DNA from 2 places in the Granulicatella adiacens ATCC 49175 genome. Region 1 is predicted to be linked to the other one. Evidence: a T-box and tRNA genes for the amino acid it is inferred to sense, from the RefSeq annotation. Region 1 holds a T-box; the other holds one or more tRNA genes.
What was found. A T-box is a leader RNA that pairs with one kind of tRNA and senses whether it is charged. The one in region 1 lies ahead of leuS (leucine--tRNA ligase), so its partner is inferred to be a tRNA-Leu.
Positions count from the first base shown of each region.

Region 2: it has a tRNA-Leu gene. The T-box ahead of leuS (leucine--tRNA ligase) is inferred to sense a tRNA for this amino acid. The anticodon was not compared.

Region 1 is NZ_CP102283.1:1,107,727-1,111,101, forward strand. Features, by position in the region: gene leuS (leucine--tRNA ligase) at 1-1,620, opposite strand, end outside; T-box leader at 1,667-1,862, opposite strand; gene NQ540_RS05470 (muramidase family protein) at 1,881-3,375, opposite strand, start outside.
Region 2 is NZ_CP102283.1:549,847-553,221, reverse strand. Features, by position in the region: RNA gene ssrA (transfer-messenger RNA) at 1-310, shown strand, start outside; tRNA gene NQ540_RS02920 (tRNA-Glu) at 414-485, opposite strand; tRNA gene NQ540_RS02915 (tRNA-Gly) at 501-571, opposite strand; tRNA gene NQ540_RS02910 (tRNA-Asp) at 585-657, opposite strand; tRNA gene NQ540_RS02905 (tRNA-Val) at 667-739, opposite strand; tRNA gene NQ540_RS02900 (tRNA-Glu) at 745-816, opposite strand; tRNA gene NQ540_RS02895 (tRNA-Ser) at 836-923, opposite strand; tRNA gene NQ540_RS02890 (tRNA-Ile) at 966-1,039, opposite strand; tRNA gene NQ540_RS02885 (tRNA-Gly) at 1,051-1,121, opposite strand; tRNA gene NQ540_RS02880 (tRNA-Phe) at 1,135-1,207, opposite strand; tRNA gene NQ540_RS02875 (tRNA-Asp) at 1,231-1,303, opposite strand; tRNA gene NQ540_RS02870 (tRNA-Met) at 1,307-1,379, opposite strand; tRNA gene NQ540_RS02865 (tRNA-Ser) at 1,389-1,478, opposite strand; tRNA gene NQ540_RS02860 (tRNA-Ile) at 1,491-1,564, opposite strand; tRNA gene NQ540_RS02855 (tRNA-Met) at 1,579-1,652, opposite strand; tRNA gene NQ540_RS02850 (tRNA-Ala) at 1,669-1,741, opposite strand; tRNA gene NQ540_RS02845 (tRNA-Pro) at 1,750-1,823, opposite strand; tRNA gene NQ540_RS02840 (tRNA-Arg) at 1,828-1,901, opposite strand; tRNA gene NQ540_RS02835 (tRNA-Leu) at 1,919-2,004, opposite strand; tRNA gene NQ540_RS02830 (tRNA-Gly) at 2,030-2,101, opposite strand; tRNA gene NQ540_RS02825 (tRNA-Thr) at 2,116-2,188, opposite strand; tRNA gene NQ540_RS02820 (tRNA-Leu) at 2,193-2,274, opposite strand; tRNA gene NQ540_RS02815 (tRNA-Lys) at 2,292-2,364, opposite strand; tRNA gene NQ540_RS02810 (tRNA-Val) at 2,370-2,442, opposite strand; rRNA gene rrf (5S ribosomal RNA) at 2,454-2,569, opposite strand; rRNA gene NQ540_RS02800 (23S ribosomal RNA) at 2,648-3,375, opposite strand, start outside.

The sequences.
Region 1 (3,375 bases):
ATATAGTAAGTGAAGAACCGCATGCTCTGCACCACCAATATATAAATCAACTGGTAACCATTGTTTTACTTTTTCCGGATCCGCAATTCTTTCTTTGTTATGTGGGTCAACATAACGTACAAAGTACCATGAACTACCTGCCCATTGTGGCATTGTATTTGTTTCACGACGACCTTTCTTACCTGTCACAGGGTCTGTGACATACAGCCAGTCTTCAATTGCAGCCAGTGGAGATTCACCAGTACCACTAGGACGAATTTTATCCGTTTTTGGCAATACTAATGGCAATTCAGATTCAGGAACTGTTGTCATTGTGCCATCTTCCCAGTGGATCACTGGAATTGGTTCTCCCCAATAACGTTGGCGAGAGAACAACCAGTCACGTAGACGATAGCTTACTTTTGCTGCTCCTACGCCATTCTCTTCAAGCCATGCATTCATTTTTGCGATGGCGTCCGCTTTATTCAATCCATCCAGGAAATCTGAATGAATATGTACACCATCACCAGTGTATGCTTCTTCTTCAACATTTCCGCCTTCAATTACTGGAATAATGTCTAATCCAAATACTTTTGCAAATTCATAGTCACGCTCATCATGAGCTGGAACGGCCATAATGGCACCTGTACCATAAGTACTTAATACATAGTCTGCAATCCAGATTGGAATTTCTTTTCCGTTTACTGGGTTAATCGCATATGCTCCAGTGAATACCCCTGTTTTCTCTTTAGAAAGTTCTGTACGTTCTAAGTCAGATTTGGTAGAAACAGCAGCAATATAAGCATCCACTGCTTCTTTTTGTTCAGGAGTGACAATCTTTTGAACCAATTCGTGTTCTGGCGCTAATACATTGTAAGTCGCTCCAAATAATGTGTCCGGACGTGTCGTGAACACTTCAAAACTTTCGTCTGTTCCTTTTACGTTGAAACGAACTTGAGCCCCTTCTGAACGGCCAATCCAGTTACGTTGCATATCTTTAATGCTTTCTGGCCAATCCAACTCATCCAAATCTTCTAATAGACGATCCGCATAAGCAGTAATTTTAAGCATCCATTGTTTCATTGGTTTACGGTAAACAGGATGTCCTCCACGTTCACTCTTACCATCGATTACTTCTTCGTTAGCAAGTACCGTTCCAAGTGCTGGGCACCAGTTAACGGGGATTTCAGCTTCATATGCTAATCCCATTTCAACCAACTTTGTAAAAATCCATTGTGTCCATTTATAGTACTCTGGATCCGTTGTGTTAATTTCACGGTCCCAATCATAACTAAATCCTAATTCATTAATTTGACGTTTGAAGTTTGCAACGTTTACTTTCGTGAATTCTGCCGGGTCATTCCCTGTATCAAGAGCATATTGCTCTGCAGGAAGTCCAAACGCATCCCATCCCATTGGATGAAGAACATTGTATCCTTGTGCACGTTTCATACGGGAAACGGCATCAGTGGCTGTATAACCTTCTGGGTGACCTACGTGAAGTCCTTGTCCTGATGGATACGGGAACATATCTAATGCGTAGAAGTTTTTCTTAGAAGGATCTTCTGTTGTTTTGAATGTATGATGTTCTTTCCAATATTTTTGCCATTTGGGCTCTATTTCAAGATGATTAAATGTCATCTGATTCACTCCTTTCAAAATAAAAAACGCCCCACCTGTCACTGACAGATAGGACGCAATACGTGTTACCACCTAAACATTTTACTCTTCTTACCTGTAACGCTGGCGAAGCGGAAACTCTTACTAATCCTTCAGAGTTCGGCTAAAAAGGCGAGTTCAGTTTATCGAATTGATGCATTTTCACCAACCATGCACTCTCTACAACTTTCAAAGAAACTTACTATTCCTCTATCTGCTTTTGTGAGTATTATTCTAGCAGATTATTTTGAAACTTTCAACACTTGACCAACTCGGATAACATTTGAAGTTAAGCCGTTTAAAGCTTTTAATTGTTCTAATGAAAGTCCGTAAGTTCTAGCAATACGCCATAACCCTTCTCCTGCTTTAACTGTATGAGTTTGAGAGCCTGATGAAACGGTTTGTGTTGATGAATATGAAGTAGTTGCTTGTGTTGAACCTGACACTACTAACTGTTGACCTGGACGAATCGTACTAGTTTCTGATAATCCATTCACTGAAAGTAATGTTCTTAATGAAATTCCATGGTTATGTGCAATACGATATAAAGTATCTCCTGCTTTTACAGTATAGGTCCCTGAAGTTGAAGTTGCTTGACTAGCGGTACTTACTGGAGTAGCAACTGTTGTACTTGAAGCTCCTGAAACATTTAGTGTTTGACCAGGACGAATCACTGAAGATTGAGATAGTCCATTTAATGATAATAACGAACTCAAGCTCACACCTGAACGACGAGCAATACTATATAATGTATCCCCTGCTTTTACAGTATACGTTCCAGAAGTTGATACCACTGAAGATGCGCTATTTGTTTTAGTACTTACTGGAGTTGTGAAGTTCCCTTCTGATTGACTCACTGTTAAACTTTGACCAGGATAAATGATAGATGATTGAGATAAACCATTTAATGTTAATAATGAATTTAAACTCATTCCTGAACGACGAGCGATACTGTATAAAGTGTCCCCCGCTTGGACAACATAGTTTCCACCGCTTGTACGAGCTGTAGAAGTAGATGTTCTAACTACTGTAGCAGAAGCTTCACCACCAACTACACGTAATGTTTGTCCTGGGCGAATGATACTTGATGTAGAAATTCCATTGGATGAAATTAATTGCGATAAGCTCATCCCAAATTTACGGCTGATACCATATAAGGTATCACCAGCTTTTACAGTATAAGTACCATTTGCTTTTGAAACAGATGTAGTACTTACAGGAGTTGATACTACTGTATTAGTAGTTTGTTTTGTATTATTTCCTAATGATAAAGATTGTCCTGGACGAATCACTGAATTTAATGATAATCCATTTAAAGACAATAATTGATTTACACTAACACCCGACTTACGGCTGATAGAATATAATGTATCCCCTGCTTGAACAGTATATTGTCCTCCAATTGAAGATTTCTCTTCAATTGACGCTGCGATTGCCGTTGCAGTTCCGTTATCATATTTTGTCAATCCAAATTGTTCAATAATGCGGTTTAATTTAGCATAATACGCAGTGTCCGTTGCATAACGACCAGTTAAATAACGTGTAGCATCTTGATAGCTATTTGTACGGCTCTTCCATGCACCAGAATAGAACATTGGAGCCCCTTTAATCCCATTAACAATTTTATCTACATAATCATCCATTGATTCTTTGTATGATGGATATTTTCTAAAATTATCATGAATACCGTAGTAGTTTTGCGCTCCAGCATCTTCTAAAGTATACATATTGACAGAT
Region 2 (3,375 bases), 560 kb from region 1:
CGTCTACGTAAAAACGTTACAGTTAAATATAACTGACAAACAACAAACAAACACTTTAGCTTTCGCAGCTTAATAACTGCTAGCTAAGATCTGTCCGGCATCGCCCATGTGCTCGGGTCCAGGTCCTATAATCAGTGGGATACGATTCACTTTTCCGCCTGTCTAAGTGAATAAGAGATTATCAGGCTAGCTTAAGATGATGCTTGTTTATCAGCTAATCAGTAGCGAAACTTAAATAGATAAACTATGAATGTAGATTTGATTGTGTCGATATACTTGGACAGGGGTTCGACTCCCCTCGGCTCCATTATTTTACAAATAAATCGCCTTATTTAAGTGAATAAGGCGATTTTTTCTATTCTAATTCGTAATTTATCAAAACAAAAAGCCTACTTATCAGTAGGCTTAAGCGATGACCCGTACGGGACTCGAACCCGTGTTACCGCCGTGAAAGGGCGGTGTCTTAACCGCTTGACCAACGGGCCAATATAAGAGAATAAAGCGGGTGACGAGAATCGAACTCGCGACAACAGCTTGGAAGGCTGTAGTTTTACCACTAAACTACACCCGCATTTTATAAAGAGCGGTCCCGACGGGAATCGAACCCGCGATCTCCTGCGTGACAGGCAGGCATGTTAACCCCTACACCACGGAACCACTATGAGATGGAGGTTAACGGGATCGAACCGCTGACCCTCTGCTTGTAAGGCAGATGCTCTCCCAGCTGAGCTAAACCTCCAAATATGACCCGTACGGGACTCGAACCCGTGTTACCGCCGTGAAAGGGCGGTGTCTTAACCGCTTGACCAACGGGCCAGGATAACAAATAATAAAACGGAGAAGGAGGGATTTGAACCCTCGCGCCGGTTTCCCGACCTACACCCTTAGCAGGGGCGCCTCTTCAGCCTCTTGAGTACTTCCCCATCATCCAAGATTTTATTATTTTCTAATAACAAAGTTATTAATGGGCCTAAATGGACTCGAACCATCGACCTCACGCTTATCAGGCGTGCGCTCTAACCAGCTGAGCTATAGGCCCTAAATATTTAAAGCGGGTGACGAGAATCGAACTCGCGACAACAGCTTGGAAGGCTGTAGTTTTACCACTAAACTACACCCGCATTATATTTAGAATGGCTCGGGACAGAATCGAACTGCCGACACCTTGAGCTTCAATCAAGTGCTCTACCAACTGAGCTACCGAGCCTAGCGAATATTATATTCATCTAACGGTCCCGACGGGAATCGAACCCGCGATCTCCTGCGTGACAGGCAGGCATGTTAACCCCTACACCACGGAACCTAATTGCGGGAGTAGGACTCGAACCTACGACCTTCGGGTTATGAGCCCGACGAGCTGCCAACTGCTCCACCCCGCGATAATATTAAGGAGGATAAGGGATTCGAACCCTTGCACGCTTTTACACGCCTGACGGTTTTCAAGACCGTTCCCTTCAGCCGGACTTGGGTAATCCTCCAAGATATAACTATGGACCTTGTAGGACTCGAACCTACGACCGGACGGTTATGAGCCGTCTGCTCTAACCACCTGAGCTAAAGGTCCAAGCTCTAAAGAAATAGCGGCGAAGGGGATCGAACCCCCGACCTCCCGGGTATGAACCGGACGCTCTAGCCAGCTGAGCTACACCGCCATGATATTAAATTTAATGGAGACTAGCGGGATCGAACCGCTGACCTCCTGCGTGCAAAGCAGGCGCTCTCCCAGCTGAGCTAAGCCCCCATAAGAAATCGGGAATACAGGATTCGAACCTACGACCCCTTGGTCCCAAACCAAGTGCTCTACCAAGCTGAGCTAATTCCCGAATATGCACCCAACAGGAGTCGAACCTGTAACCGCTTGATTCGTAGTCAAGTACTCTATCCAATTGAGCTATGGGTGCATTGTATATTTAGTTAATGCCGAGGACCGGGGTCGAACCGGTACGGTCATCACTGACCGCAGGATTTTAAGTCCTGTGCGTCTGCCAATTCCGCCACCCCGGCATGGGCCATGGTTTTACATTGGCTAAGCGGAAGACGGGGTTCGAACCCGCGACCCCCACCTTGGCAAGGTGGTGTTCTACCACTGAACTACTTCCGCAAATTTGGTTTTAATGCCGGCTAAAGGACTTGAACCCTCGACCCTCTGATTACAAATCAGATGCTCTACCAACTGAGCTAAGCCGGCTAAGTGCGGGTGAAGGGACTCGAACCCCCACGCCTCGCGGCGCTAGATCCTAAATCTAGTGCGTCTGCCAATTCCGCCACACCCGCAATTTCTACTATGAGAATGAGTGATACAGGGCTCGAACCTGTGACCCTCTGATTAAAAGTCAGATGCTCTACCAACTGAGCTAATCACTCATCAATGGAGGTTAACGGGATCGAACCGCTGACCCTCTGCTTGTAAGGCAGATGCTCTCCCAGCTGAGCTAAACCTCCATTATAATAAAGCGTGGCAACGTCCTACCCTCGCAGGGAGAAACCCCCAACTACTATCGGCGCTAAGAAGCTTAACTTCTGTGTTCGAGATGGGAACAGGTGTATCCTTCTTGCCATCGTCACCACACTTTATTTCTGAAAAAACTTTCGTTCTTTCAAAACTGAATCTATATCCAACTCCATCAATCTACCAGCTATACAACTCGTGGTTAAGTCCTCGACCGATTAGTACTAGTCCGCTCCATGCCTCGCGGCACTTCCACTTCTAGCCTATCTACCTGATCGTCTCTCAGGGGTCTTACTCACTTAATGTGATGGGAAATCTCATCTCGAGGGGGGCTTCACGCTTAGATGCTTTCAGCGTTTATCCCGTCCACACATAGCTACCCAGCGATGCTCTTGGCAGAACAACTGGTACACCAGCGGTGTGTCCATCCCGGTCCTCTCGTACTAAGGACAGCTCCTCTCAAATTTCCAACGCCCGCGACGGATAGGGACCGAACTGTCTCACGACGTTCTGAACCCAGCTCGCGTACCGCTTTAATGGGCGAACAGCCCAACCCTTGGGACCGACTTCAGCCCCAGGATGCGATGAGCCGACATCGAGGTGCCAAACCTCCCCGTCGATGTGAACTCTTGGGGGAGATAAGCCTGTTATCCCCAGGGTAGCTTTTATCCGTTGAGCGATGGCCCTTCCATGCGGAACCACCGGATCACTAAGCCCGACTTTCGTCCCTGCTCGACTTGTAGGTCTCGCAGTCAAGCTCCCTTCTGCCTTTACACTCTTCGAATGATTTCCAACCATTCTGAGGGAACCTTTGGGCGCCTCCGTTACACTTTAGGAGGCGACCGCCCCAGTCAAACTGCCCGTCTGACACTGTCTCCCACCCCGGTAAGGGGTGCGGGTTAGAGTGGTCATGTCACAAGGGTAGT